DNA from 2 places in the Sneathiella sp. P13V-1 genome. Region 1 is predicted to be linked to the other one. Evidence: riboswitches for the same ligand, from Rfam matches in the RefSeq annotation. Region 1 holds a riboswitch; the other holds the start of a gene.
The links. A riboswitch is a leader RNA that binds a small molecule or an ion and turns the genes downstream of it on or off. The one in region 1 is predicted to bind glycine.

Region 1 (6,691 bases):
TTTTTACCGCTTTGGGTTCAGGCAGATCGACACCGATACGTCCAGGTTCCCCTTGATCAAAGATCAAAGGTGTTTCCAGATTAAGTGCTTTGTTCCCTGTGAAGGTTTCAACCAGATCTGATTCTGTATCTGACGCTTCGGGGCGTGTTGGTCGTCCTACATTATTAAGCATCGACAATCTCCTTCAGCGCAGAAACAAACTGATCAATTTCCTCATCAGTAGACGTTTCAGTGACAGCCACCAGCAGAAGGTGCTTCGCTCCTTCCACATCCGGCATCAGACGAGAGACAGGAACACCGCCCAAAATCTCTTGCTCAGCCAGTTTTCCAACAACCTCTTCTGCGTCTACAGGCAAACGCAGAGTAAATTCATTGAAGAAACTGTCATTCACAAGCTCCACGCCTCTAAGAGCGGTAAGTTTGTCAGCCGTATCCGCAGCCAGCGCATGATTAACCTGCGCCAGTTTTGTAAATCCGGTTTCACCAAGCAAGCTCATGTGAATGCTAAAAGCGAGTGAGCAAAGACCTGCATTTGTACAGATATTACTTGTCGCTTTTTCACGGCGAATATGCTGTTCACGCGTGGACAATGTCAGAACGAAACCTCGGTTTCCTTCCTGATCCACTGTTTCACCGCACAGGCGACCAGGCATCTGGCGCACATATTTCTGGCGTGTCGCGAACAGCCCAACATATGGCCCGCCATATGACAGTGGCACACCAATTGACTGACCTTCACCGACAACAATATCGGCGCCCATTGCACCTGGTGATTTAACGGCTCCCAACGAGACAACCTCGGTAACAACCACAACCAGAAGCGCACCAACTTCATGACAGGCGTCTGCAAGATCGCTTAAGTCCTGAAGGCGGCCAAAGAAGTCAGGGTTTTGTACAACAACACAAGCAATCTCTTTGGAAAGCCCGCTGGTCAGATCTTCACCACCATCTGTCGCAACAGGTAATGATTCAGCGGAAAACTCAGTGAACTGAAGTGTTGTGTCAGTGACCTGCCTATAGTGGGGGTGAAGGTTACCTGACAGAATAGCTTTTTTACGGCGTGTGGCACGACATGCCATCAAAACCGCTTCCGCACAGGCAGTTGCCCCGTCATACATGGACGCGTTGGCCACATCCATACCAGTGATCATGGCAACCTGTGTCTGAAACTCAAACAGGGCCTGCAATGTGCCCTGACTGATTTCCGGCTGGTAAGGTGTATAGGCTGTCAAAAACTCTGACCGCTGGATCAGATGATCAACAACTGTCGGAACATGGTGGCGATAGGCACCACCGCCAATGAAAAAAGGTATACCGGCCGGAGACAGGTTTTTCCGTCCGTAGGCGTGCATGCGACGATCAACTTCCAGTTCAGTTTTATGCGTCGGCAGATCAAGTAAACCTTCCACACGTGCACTGGCCGGAATATCGGCGAACAGATCGTCTACTGATCCAACACCAACTTTTTCCAGCATCTCCCGCCGCTGCTCAGCGGTATGGGGCATATATCTCATTAGGCAAGACCTTTTACATATTCCTGATACGCAGCTTCATCCATCAGACCATCAGCTTCACTTGCGTCACTGACTTTCAGTTTCGCAAACCAGCCATCGCCTTCAGCGTCCTCATTAACCTGAGACGGGTTATCTTCAAGGCCTTCGTTCACCTCAACCACTTCACCAGTGATCGGAGCGTAAACTTCAGAGGCGGCCTTTACACTTTCAACAACGGCCAGCTCATCGCCTTTACTCATTTCCGCGCCAACTTCAGGCACTTCAACAAATACGACATCGCCCAGTTGTTCCTGCGCATAGTTACTGATGCCAACAGTAGCTGTTTCGCCATCAATGCTGACCCACTCGTGATCTTCAGTGTATTTCTTTGTCATAGTCTCATTCCTGTAATTTGAGAGGAGCCGCGTTATTCACCGCGATAATAACGTTGTTCAACAAATGGCATCTTCGCCACTTTTGCGGGTCGCGCTTTACCGCGAACCATCAATTGAATGTCTGTCCCAACGGCAGAAAGTTCCAACGGAACGTAACCCATGGCAACAGGCGCCTGCATTGTGGGCCCAAAACCACCAGACGTGATTTCGCCAACAATGTTACCGTCCATATCGGCAATTTCCGTATGCTCACGTGCAGGTGCACGGCCTTCCGGCAAAATGCCAACGCGTTTCATGGCAGGTTTTTCTGCGATCTGTTTAAGGATCACATCAGCGCCTGGGAAATTGGCTTCTTCCCGGCGACGTTTTGCAATGGCCCAAAGAAGGGTTCCCATAACCGGCGTTGTTTCCTGCGTGAGATCGTGACCATAAAGGCAAAGCCCGGCTTCCAGTCTTAGGGAATCTCTTGCACCCAGACCAATAGGGGCAACCTCATCTTCTGCCAACAATTTACGGCAAATCATTTCCGCCTCAGATGAAGGCATGGAAATCTCATAGCCATCCTCGCCTGTATAGCCGGAGCGTGTCACAAAGCAGGCGACGCCTGCAATATCGAGTTCCCGATATGTCATAAAAGGCATTGTGGTGACTGCGTCGTTAAAGCGCGCCAAAACATCAGCTGCTTTTGGCCCCTGCAGAGCCACGAGAGAGCGGTCTTCCAGAACTTCAACTGTTGCTTCGCCCGCAAGGCCCGTTTTGAAAATTTCGATATCCTGTTCCTTACAAGCGGCGTTCACCACAACAAACAGGTCATTTTCGCGGCGAGTAACAATAAGGTCGTCCATAATGCCGCCCCGAACATTTGTCAGGAAACTGTAGCGCATTTGCCCCGCTTCCAGCCCCTGAATATCACCAGGCAAGAGTTTTTCAATGGATTTAGCTGGGTCATCACCTTTAATGACAACCTGCCCCATATGGGAAACGTCAAACAGACCAGCGGCATCCCGCGTGTGCAGATGTTCTTTCATAATGCCGTCAGGATACTGCACAGGCATGTCATAACCTGCAAATGGAACCATTTTACCACCTAGTTCCACATGCAAATCATAAAGAGCGGTACGTAATGCTTGCTGATTATCGCCCATATGTTTCTCACTCCATAAAACAGAATCGTTTACATCCGCAAATTTGCGGAACGACCCCCTCTGTCTTATGGACCTGAGAGATTTAACCCTGCCTTGGCAGTGGGCCTACCCCCTTCGGTGAGACACGCTAAATAGCTGTCTTCTTTCCAGAGTTCCATCCTCCTGCGGTCCGGGTGCCTGAGAGTTTCCGGGGCGGTTGCTCCTTCGGCGATGGGCTTGACCATCTCTCCCGCAGGGATCATCTGAATGTGGCCCTTATAATAGTGTAGAAGTTCATTCTGTCAAACGGCTTCACATCCAAAATGACAGTTAAGACGATAGCTTTAAAATAGTAGTATTAATGCTTACCAAGCGTTAACCAATTTCATGAATTATAGGGCCTCCGTAAATCTAGTCGATGTGGTGAAATTTAATGAGACCCAGCACCGAGCTCACGGGACAGGAACGTACCTTGGGTGAAAAAGAAATTATCGTTAGCAAAACAGACCTGACTGGCAAGCTGACATATGCAAATAAAACCTTCCTCAACATCTCCGGATATACCGAAGAAGAAATACTGGGTGTTCAGCACAATCTGATCCGCCACCCTGACATGCCGAGAGCGATCTTCAAGTTCTTGTGGGACCGCCTTGAAGCTGGCGAAGAAGTATTCGCCTACGTCATCAACCAATCTAAAAACGGAGATCATTATTGGGTGTTAGCCCATGTCACCCCGTCCAAAGACCCACAAGGTAACGTGGTTGGATATCACTCCAACAGACGCGCCGTAGATAAAGAACTGATTAAAAACGTGATTATACCTGTATATGCCTCTTTAGCAGATATTGAAAATTCTGCGTCATCGCCAAGGGAAGGCTTGGAAGCCTCGACTGCAGCCCTATATGACTTTGTTGATTCAAAAGGAGGCAACTATGACAAGTGGATCTTCTCACTTTAAAATGGCGATCATTTTTATCGTTGCTTCTGTTGCAACCGCAATTGTTCTTTTTCTGTCTAATCTTCTGTCAGATAGTACAATGCTACAGGCTATTGTTACCCTTGTTGCGTTTGTTATTCCGGCGGCGGCGGCAACTGTCTTCTGGCGAAAAGGTAGAAAAGCTGAACAGGAACGTGACAACATGCGCTCTTTCTTGGAAGCGCGTGCCAGTGAATTGGCGGGCGATGGGCCAGCGCGCATTACGTCCAGTCTTGACGATGAAATAAAGCGCACCACAGAGATTTGTCTGGATATCTGTAAAGGTAATTTTGAAAATCGTATTCGCCATATCACCCCTGGCGGGGAGCTAGAAGATATGCAGTGGGCGATTAATGAACTTGTGGACAGAACCGATGCGTTTATGCGCGAAGCGGAGGCGTCTATGGAGCATGTATCGCAGCAAAAATACTATCGCCGGATTATTTCATTGGATATGCAAGGTTCTTACAAACGTACCGCTGATGCAATCAACGCCTGCACCGAATCCTTTGAAGAGCGACTCACCCGATTTGATGGTGTTATTCAAAAATTTGAAAACGGCATCTGGGAACTTTCCAACAAGATCTCTGAAACATCTACTGAGCTGCAAGATACAGCCGACACGCTTTCCAACAATGCCGGTTCAACAAACACTCAGGTAGAACGCGTATCAACGGCCGCCAACAGTGCAACCGGCAGTGTGCAAACAGTGGCGAGTGCAGCAGAGGAGCTTTCCGCCTCCATTAGTGAAATTAGCCGGCAGGTGAATTCTTCATTGGATAGCACCGGTATGGCACGCGAAACAGTTGAAGAGGGCAATACAAAAATTCAGGGCCTTGCAGAAGCTGTTAATTCAATTGGTGAGGTGGTTAAACTGATTGAAGACATTGCCAGCCAGACCAACCTGCTAGCCTTGAATGCGACCATCGAAGCCGCCCGCGCAGGGGAAGCTGGTAAAGGTTTTGCGGTTGTTGCCAATGAAGTAAAAAACCTGGCCACGCAAACTGCCAGAGCCACGGAAGAGATCAGTCAGCAAATTCTGGATATTCAGACTGCTTCTGGAGATGCCGTTCAAACAATGGATGTTATCAATACCTCCATCGGTAATATCAATATGGCAGTTGAGACAATCGCAACTGCCATTGAAGAACAAGGCTCCGCAACACGTGAGATCTCTGAAAGCGTTGTTAGCGCTGCAAGTAACACACAATCGGTTAGTGAGCATATCGGCGAGGTCAGAAGTTCAGCTGAGACCACGAACAAGACGAGTAAGACGGTTTTGGAAGAAGCCAATTCTCTTCAGCAACTCACCCATGATCTTGAGAAAAATGTTCTAGAATTTCTCAATGAAGCCAGAAAAGCGATCTAACAAGAAAACCGCCCGGAGGGGCGGTTTTTTTATCTCACTTTTTTCTGATTGTAGGCGAGTTGTTCCTCGCTCAATTGAAAACCGATTATGATATTATAATCGCTTCCCCGTGTTCCGCTTCTGATTGGGAAGCGTTGACGTAATTCTTCTTGTACAGCACCGCGCCGACGTCCTTCTGGAACCTCAACGGGGCTATTAAACACGCGTTTGTTCAGAATACGATTGTCTTTGTCCGCTACAGCCACGAAAAAATTATACTCCTGCGTCTGAGATGTTGCAGCAGGCCCTTTGATCGCGCCAATGCGTAAAATCAGGTCCACCTCAACCCAGGCGAAGTCATCCTCATACTCACATTCACCGCTTACAGGTGCGATGACCCCTTCATACTCAACATCCACAAGATCCCGACCAGGCCCTTGCCTGAAAATTGTAATTTCATCTGCATTGGGAAGTGTAGTCACATTTGGGCAGGTAATCACCCTTTGCTCAGTGGAAAAGAAGTCACCAGAAAATAAATCAGTGTCGAAACCACCACTACATCCCGAAAGCAAACCGAGCCCGCCTAACGCAACAAGTAATTTGCCTTTGTTTAGTATTTTCATACGCCTCTGGTCTCCCACCGTATCTACTTCTCGCCAGATGTTTGCTGTGCTGGTCTTTTGCTGATAATTGATGTACTTATTCGCCAAACTTATGATGCTCTTGAGTTGAGCGCAAGGAAAGCCTGCTCATTTCAAAGACTTCTCTTGGGAGTAAAGGTTCAGAATGGCACAACTGTCCAAAAAACTGCTTCTTGCGGCGCCACGTGGCTTCTGCGCCGGCGTGGATCGGGCAATTCAGATCGTTGAAAAGGCGCTGACAAAATATGGGGCGCCAGTTTACGTCAGGCATGAAATTGTCCATAACCGCTATGTGGTCGAAAACCTGGAGAAAAAGGGCGCCGTTTTTGTCGATGAACTGTCGGATGTGCCTGAAAATGTTCCTGTAATCTTCTCTGCACATGGCGTCGCAAAATCGGTGCCTGCAGAAGCGGAAGAGCGGGAAATGTTCTATATAGATGCCACCTGCCCTCTGGTAAGTAAAGTACACCGCGAAGCCGAACGTCATGACAAGGATGATATGGAAATTATCCTGATCGGACATAAGGGACACCCGGAAGTCATTGGTACAATGGGTCAGTTACCGGATGGTCGCATTCAACTGGTGGAAACCGTTGAAGACGCCCGGAATTATAATCCTGCAAAACCGGAAGCGGGCCTCGCCTATCTCACCCAGACAACCCTTTCAGTGGACGAGACAAAAGACATCGTTGACGTCTTGAAGAAAAGATTTCC
Region 2 (6,691 bases), on a different contig from region 1:
GTTTTATACTGACTGTAAAAGCTGCTTAAGCGATGGCGGTATTATTGTGACCCAAAACGGGGTCCCATTTGTTCAATCAGATGAACTTCGCAATAGCTATGATCGCTTTGGAACTATTTTTGAGGACGTGAGTTTCTATATGGCGACAATCCCGAGCTATGTCGGTGGACCGTTGGCCTTCGGATGGGCGACAGATAACCCTCGCCTGCGGAAACTGGATCTGGGAGTGCTGGCTGACCGGTATTTAGCGGCGGAAATCAAAACGGATTATTACACTCCTGAAATTCATCAGGCGTCTTTCGTTCTGCCGCTTTATGTTCAGAAGGTTTTGACTGAAGAAAAATAGCGGTTCAGCATTCTACCACATTCACAGCTAGGCCTCCTTGTGAGGTCTCCTTATATTTGCTGAGCATGTCGAGACCTGTCTGACGCATGGTTTCAATCACCTCGTCAAGTGATACAACATGTTGACCATCGCCAGACAAGGCTAAACGGGCAGCATTAATCGCCTTCATAGCCCCCATGGTATTGCGCTCAATACAGGGAATTTGAACCAAACCGCCGATTGGATCACAGGTGAGGCCCAGATTGTGCTCCATTCCAATTTCAGCCGCGTTTTCAACTTGTTCGTTCGTGCCGCCAAGAACCGCTGTTAGTGCGCCCGCTGCCATCGAGCAGGCAACACCCACTTCTCCCTGGCATCCCATTTCTGCAGCGGAGATGGAAGCACGCTTTTTATAAATCGACCCAATCGCGGCGGCCGTCAGCAGGAAGTTCCTGGTGCCTTCTTGCGTAGCGCCAATACAGAAGCGTTGGTAATATTTGAGAACGGCCGGGATCACACCAGCCGCGCCATTTGTCGGGGCTGTAACGACACGGCCCCCCGCTGCATTCTCTTCATTTACCGCAAGAGCGTAGAGATTGACCCAATCGAGCACAGTGAGCGGGTCACGTGAGGCCCGCTCAGGGTTAGCCATCAGTTCTGAGTACAGGCTTGGTGCGCGTCGTTTAACGTCCAATCCACCAGGCAGAATACCCTCTGTTTCACATCCTCGCTGGATGCAATTGATCATGGCATCCGCAACTGAATCGACAAATTCCAGTGTCTCTGTTTCCTCTCGCCAGCAGCTCTCGTTCTCCAGCATAATTTCGGCGATAGAGAGGCCGGTCTCCTTTCCGATCGCCAACAATTCATCCGCAGAAGTGAACGGGTGGGGAAGAGAAATATTGTGGCCTTTTGTTTCAGCCCGGTCCCCTTCATCATGGGTTACGACATATCCGCCACCCACTGAGAAATAGTCCTTGGTCGCTATTTGGTTGCCATCTGAATCAAAGGCGTAAAACCGCATTCCGTTAGAATGTTCAGGAAGCATTTTGTCTTTTAGGAAGAGAAGATGTTCCTCTTCGTGGAATTCAATCAGCTTGAGCCCCAATAGGTTCAGCCGTTTCTGTTGCCTGATGTTTTCCAGCGTAAGTGGGATGCTTTCAGGAACGACTTTCGAAGGGCGTTCGCCGCTTAGCCCCAGCATTATGGCAAGGTCAGTACCGTGCCCATGTCCGGTGAGAGCAAGAGAGCCATATAATTCGACAATCACACGGTAAGTTTTTTCCAGAATATTTTTTCCGGACAGTAAATCAACAAATCGTTTTGCGGCACGCATGGGCCCCACAGTATGAGAAGAGGAGGGGCCAATACCAATGGTATAGAGATCCGTGACAGAGATGTTGACTTCCAGCTGGGAGCTTTCGACAGGTTTAATTTCCCTGCGCCAATGGGGCACAACGGGTGTGACGTTACCGGGGGTCTGAATTTTTGTATCTTCTGTCATTGCGGCATCCTTTAAAAAATACCGCCAAACGGTATCTCCTTGATGCCCCCTCTGTCCGTTTACCTGAAAGATTACCGCTTTAAAGCGGCTTACCTCTTCGGTGGGGCACAAGCCCTCTCTCCAGAGTTCTGATCACTGACAGTACGGGTGCCTGAAAGTTTCCGGGGCGGTTGCTCCTTCGGCGTCGGAAGACCGATCTCTCCCATCAGTGATATCCAGATATCATTACTACTTATACCGTTCAGGCTAAGAGGCAAATTGAAATCGGTCAAGCGATATAAGATAACAACTTAGTCAGCCAGTTCACCAACCGTTGCAACGCTCATATGTTCCATCAACCGAAGAAGGACTACTTAAAAGTTGATATTCATTGTAAGCGGCCGCAGTAATGCACGCGTGGTTAGGTAAAATACGCACCTGACTTCCAATTGGAAAATCGTCCAATTGATACTCAAGCCCATCCAAAGAGATCAACCCATGTTCTTGATTCATGCTCGAAATATACAAATTATCAATTGGCTTGCCGGTTTTTGCGTGACAGATTTGGCCGAAATGTTTGTTGCCCATTTCGTTCACTTTTCCTGGATCGGCAGATAACGCAAGGCTTCCTGCGTCTAAAAGTAGGCGATTATGTGTTTTGTTATGGCTTATGACTGTTGAAAGAACAGATATGGCAATGTCCGATTTTTCACAAACATTCAGCGCTTCCATGACAAGATCCTGAAAGACATAAACGCCTGCACGTACTTCGGTAATGCCTTTGAAATCATCAGCAAAAGTAGCGGTTGGAGTCGAACCGACGCTGACTATTGGGCAAGGAAGCCCGGCTTCGCGAATTCTTGAAGCCGCTGTTGTAATGCCGATCTTTTCGTCGATTGCAACTTGTTTAATAGCAGCAATATCATTGGCAGCATATGAGCCCCCTGAATGGGTCATTACTCCAGCAAGAGACACTCCGTTTTGATCATTGATGAAGGTTGCAAGAGGTAGAAGAGCATCATCATCTGCTTTAATTCCTGCACGCTTACCATCACAATCGATTTCGATCAGGCATGGGAAACTGGTATTCAGTTTTATTGCTGCATCAGCAATCTGTTTTGCGCCCTCTATATGATCAAGAATAAGGGTAATTTGAGCCCCCCGATCCTGTAGTTTTTTAAGACGAATGAGTTTATGCGGCGTAGCAGATACCGCATAGAGAATATCGCCGTATCCCCCTTCGAAGAAATACTCCGCTTCGGCAATTGTGGAGACCGTTATCGAAGCATCAGGCCCTACAGGTTTGATTTGCTTGGCAATCTGCAAGGATTTGCACGTTTTCAAATGAGGGCGCAACTGAACAGAATGCAGATCAAGTTTATCCTGTAATCGCTTGATATTTCTTCTCATTATATCTTCGTCAAGCAATAGGGTTGGGGTGTCTAATTCTTCCAATGTCATCTGCATCACATAAATTGCCTGTTTCAATAACAACACGATATTGCAAAACTAGCTGTAGAATGTTTCTATCAAATTCTCAACAGATTGCTTGGCAAATATACAATAAGGTGGGATCGTGGGGCGTATTCTTTTTGGATCTGAATTTGGGGCCAATCTCGGCCACATCTACCCTATGCTCCGGTTGGCGGACAGGCTTAGACAACGCGGGAATCACGACATAATTTTCGCCGTCAGAAACCCGCTACAGGCAACTGAAAAAATCAAAAGCCATGGCTACAAAGTTCTTCAAGCCCCTTTTTGGACAGTTCCGCCAATTAAGGACATCAACAAACTTCCCACTGCCAGATATACAGATGTTCTGGCAAGACAGGGTTTTGGTTTGACGGGACGTTTGGAAAATTTAGCAAGCGCATGGATCGATCTTGTTGAGACCATTGATGCAGACCTCGTTATTGCGGATCATAGCCCCTGTCTCAGTTTTGCCATGCGCGGCACGCGTCCAATGATCAATATGGGGAACGGGTTTACCTTGCCGCCAAGCTCCGTTGAAGAATATCCGAGACTTCAAAAAAGAGCCGATTTGATTGTTGAAGAAAAGCAGCTTTTAGGAGTTTTCCAAAAAGCAGCAGAAAAACTGGGGATAAGGCCGTTGGAAAGACTGCCTCAGATTTTTGATACAGAAGGCGCATTTGTTGTGACTGTTCCCGAGATGGACGCTTATGCGGATCTTCGCACCGAAGAATATGTGGGGCCTATTGAAGACCACCTTGAACCATGTGAAGGTTTGGGGCCGGAAAGAGTATTTTTATACATGGCTTACACGGCCAAAGGGGCTCAAAAAACCATCGAAGCCGTCAAGCAGTCGGGTGTACCTGCAACCCTATTTGTGAGAAGTGCACCGTTAGAATTTTTAAATAAATATCAAAGTGATAAGATGGAAATGTTGCGGGAGCCTGCTGATTTCTCAAAAGTTATTCCAGCTTCCAGCCTTGTCATTCACTCCGGGGGTGGGGGTACCTCCACCACTTGCATGCTCGCTGGAAGACCTCAGATAATTTGCCCATCTCATTTGGAAACCAGGCTGAATTGTGCGGCTATTACCAGGCAAAATGTCGGCTACCGAATTTCTTCAGAAAGTTCAGTTGACGAAATCGCAACCCTGATAAAAGAGGCGGTAGAAGACATTCAACTACAGGAACGCGCCCTCCACCTCGCCAAGAAACTGGATGGCGAGGACTGGAAAAACGGCCTGGATATCATCTGCGACAAAGCCGAAGAGCTTATTGCCTGATTACTTTAGTAGTTCGAATATTATTTGGCAATTGCACCATATTTAAGAACCCATAAAGGCAGAAAAGCCGCAACTTCTCGGCTTTGTCCATCAAGCTCGATGGCAAACTGGCTTTCCTTCAGGTCAATTCGGACAATGCGTCCGTTGAAGTGACATCTTTCTACTGTACCTTGCGGGTTCATAAAGCCTTCGATGTCTTTATCGAGGGCGATTTCAGGAAGCATGCCATTGAGCAGCAGGCCATTGAGAGACCAATTTTCAGTCCCAAATGTATGTTCGCCTAATGTGACCTGTAAAACGGGATTGTAGACGCGAAAAGAGCCGCGTTGTTCAAATCTGTTTGGAACACTTTCGTTCAGTTGCGAGGTATGAAGCATATTTTTCTCCGACTAAAAAAGGTCATCTGAAAAACTCATTCGCAACCTTCATGCCAGTTCTACTGAACAGGTTCTCGAAGTTTATGCCAGGCTTCTACGCGCTGTTGAACTTCTACAATTTGCTCTTCAGTGAGGTCTTCTTTGAGGCGGTCAGATAGTCTGTTTACACGTTTTATTGTTGTCGGATTTTTAACCGTTTCAGCCGCTAAAATCAGCCATTTTAAGGCTTCGAGCTTGTCTTGTTTAACGAAACGACCTTCTGCGTAAATTGTCGCGACGGCTATTTGACTTAAGGAATCCCCTGCATCCGCTTTGGGTAAGTGTTTCAATAATTCCCTTTTATGTAAGCGGGTGATTTTTGCCTGAACCTTCTCTGACATACCCAATGCATGAGGATAATTTTGCCGGGCGGCAAGTTCATACCACTTGAGCGCGGAAAAAAGATCTCTTGGAATACCTTGCCCATTTTCCAGCATAACGGCGACATTAAACTGAGCGTCCGCATCCCCATTTTGGGCTGCCTTTAGCCAGATCTCATAAGCCTTCTGATATGCTCCTTGTTTAAAGGCTGATGCGCCGCTGGTGCTTTCGGCATTTGCGTGTTGGAAAGTGACAATTAGTGACACTGTCAGACATAAAGACAGAAGTAGGCGCGTTGTCATTTTCTATTCCCTATGTCTCCAGCAATAGCTTTGATGCTTGGAAATTGCATTAGTTGAAATACGCGAAATCAGCGTATGATTCGAAGTAATTCTTACTTAAGAAGTGCCCGGCTCTTCATATTACACGTTTAGGTTAAGCGCTTTTACGACGTATTTCGAGAATTTTCCTGAAAATACAAAAAATGTATCATATTCGTAATAATGTGTCAGTGTATTGCTAATATATTGTTCATAAATGACAAAAAAGAGAAAAAAATGATGAAATGTCAAAAATGACAATTTGTCATTGTGTGAGGTTTGTGCTATAAAATAGGGGAGCTTGATAATCGGGCGATTAAAGATCCGGGAAGGGCTCAACGGTAGAACCGAGTTATATAATAATAAGGAGGAAATGCCTGATTTAGTGATACTGGATCAGGGGTCGTCAACCTCCAGATCACCTAACCGCCGAGAAGAGCAGGGGGCTGATCTATGACAGATATAGGTAGGCCAATAACAATAAAAACAAAATGGTCTATGATGTTGAAACCCTAGTCCTCAGGACAGGGTTTTTTCTTTGCCCGAATAGCATGCAAAAAAAGAGGCCGCCGTAAACGGCGACCCTAATTAAATCACTTGGCTTTTTTATAGTTATCCAGCGTATCGTTGTACGATTTGCTTGCCGAGTGAATTCATATGAACTTGGTCTGGACCGTCCGCAAAGCGAACTGTTCTTGCATAAGCGAAAGCTTCCGCAAGGAAGGTATCCTGACTTAATCCCATCGCACCATGCGCTTGAATAGCACGATCAATTACGGTTTGTGCCATATTTGGTGCAACGATTTTGATCATCGCGATAAGGTCTTTAGCATCCTTATATGTACCTTCATCCATTTTCTCTGCCGCACGCATTGTAAGTAGGCGGGCTTGCTCGATTTCACAGATAGATTTGGCAATGTCTTCACGAATGGAACCTTGTTCGCTGATTTTCTTGCCAAAAGCGACACGGCTATCCACGCGTTTACACATCAATTCCAAGGCACGTTGAGCGCAACCAATAAGACGCATGCAGTGGTGAATACGACCAGGGCCAAGACGACCTTGCGCAATGGC

Region 2: another riboswitch for glycine. It lies ahead of GUA87_RS16395 (L-serine ammonia-lyase); the one in region 1 lies ahead of gcvT (glycine cleavage system aminomethyltransferase GcvT).

The regions. Positions count from the first base shown of each region.
Region 1 is NZ_WYEU01000001.1:379,396-386,086, forward strand. It holds gene gcvPB (aminomethyl-transferring glycine dehydrogenase subunit GcvPB) at 1-172, opposite strand, end outside; gene gcvPA (aminomethyl-transferring glycine dehydrogenase subunit GcvPA) at 165-1,514, opposite strand; gene gcvH (glycine cleavage system protein GcvH) at 1,514-1,888, opposite strand; gene gcvT (glycine cleavage system aminomethyltransferase GcvT) at 1,921-3,033, opposite strand; glycine riboswitch at 3,092-3,185, opposite strand; glycine riboswitch at 3,189-3,275, opposite strand; gene GUA87_RS01900 (PAS domain-containing protein) at 3,446-3,970, shown strand; gene GUA87_RS01905 (methyl-accepting chemotaxis protein) at 3,945-5,357, shown strand; gene GUA87_RS01910 (hypothetical protein) at 5,387-5,959, opposite strand; gene ispH (4-hydroxy-3-methylbut-2-enyl diphosphate reductase) at 6,123-6,691, shown strand, end outside.
Region 2 is NZ_WYEU01000004.1:185,733-192,423, forward strand. It holds gene speE (polyamine aminopropyltransferase) at 1-346, shown strand, start outside; gene GUA87_RS16395 (L-serine ammonia-lyase) at 351-1,829, opposite strand; glycine riboswitch at 1,959-2,044, opposite strand; gene GUA87_RS16400 (alanine racemase) at 2,133-3,269, opposite strand; gene GUA87_RS16405 (glycosyltransferase) at 3,385-4,560, shown strand; gene GUA87_RS16410 (hypothetical protein) at 4,581-4,937, opposite strand; gene GUA87_RS16415 (tetratricopeptide repeat protein) at 4,997-5,599, opposite strand; gene GUA87_RS16420 (acyl-CoA dehydrogenase family protein) at 6,230-6,691, opposite strand, start outside.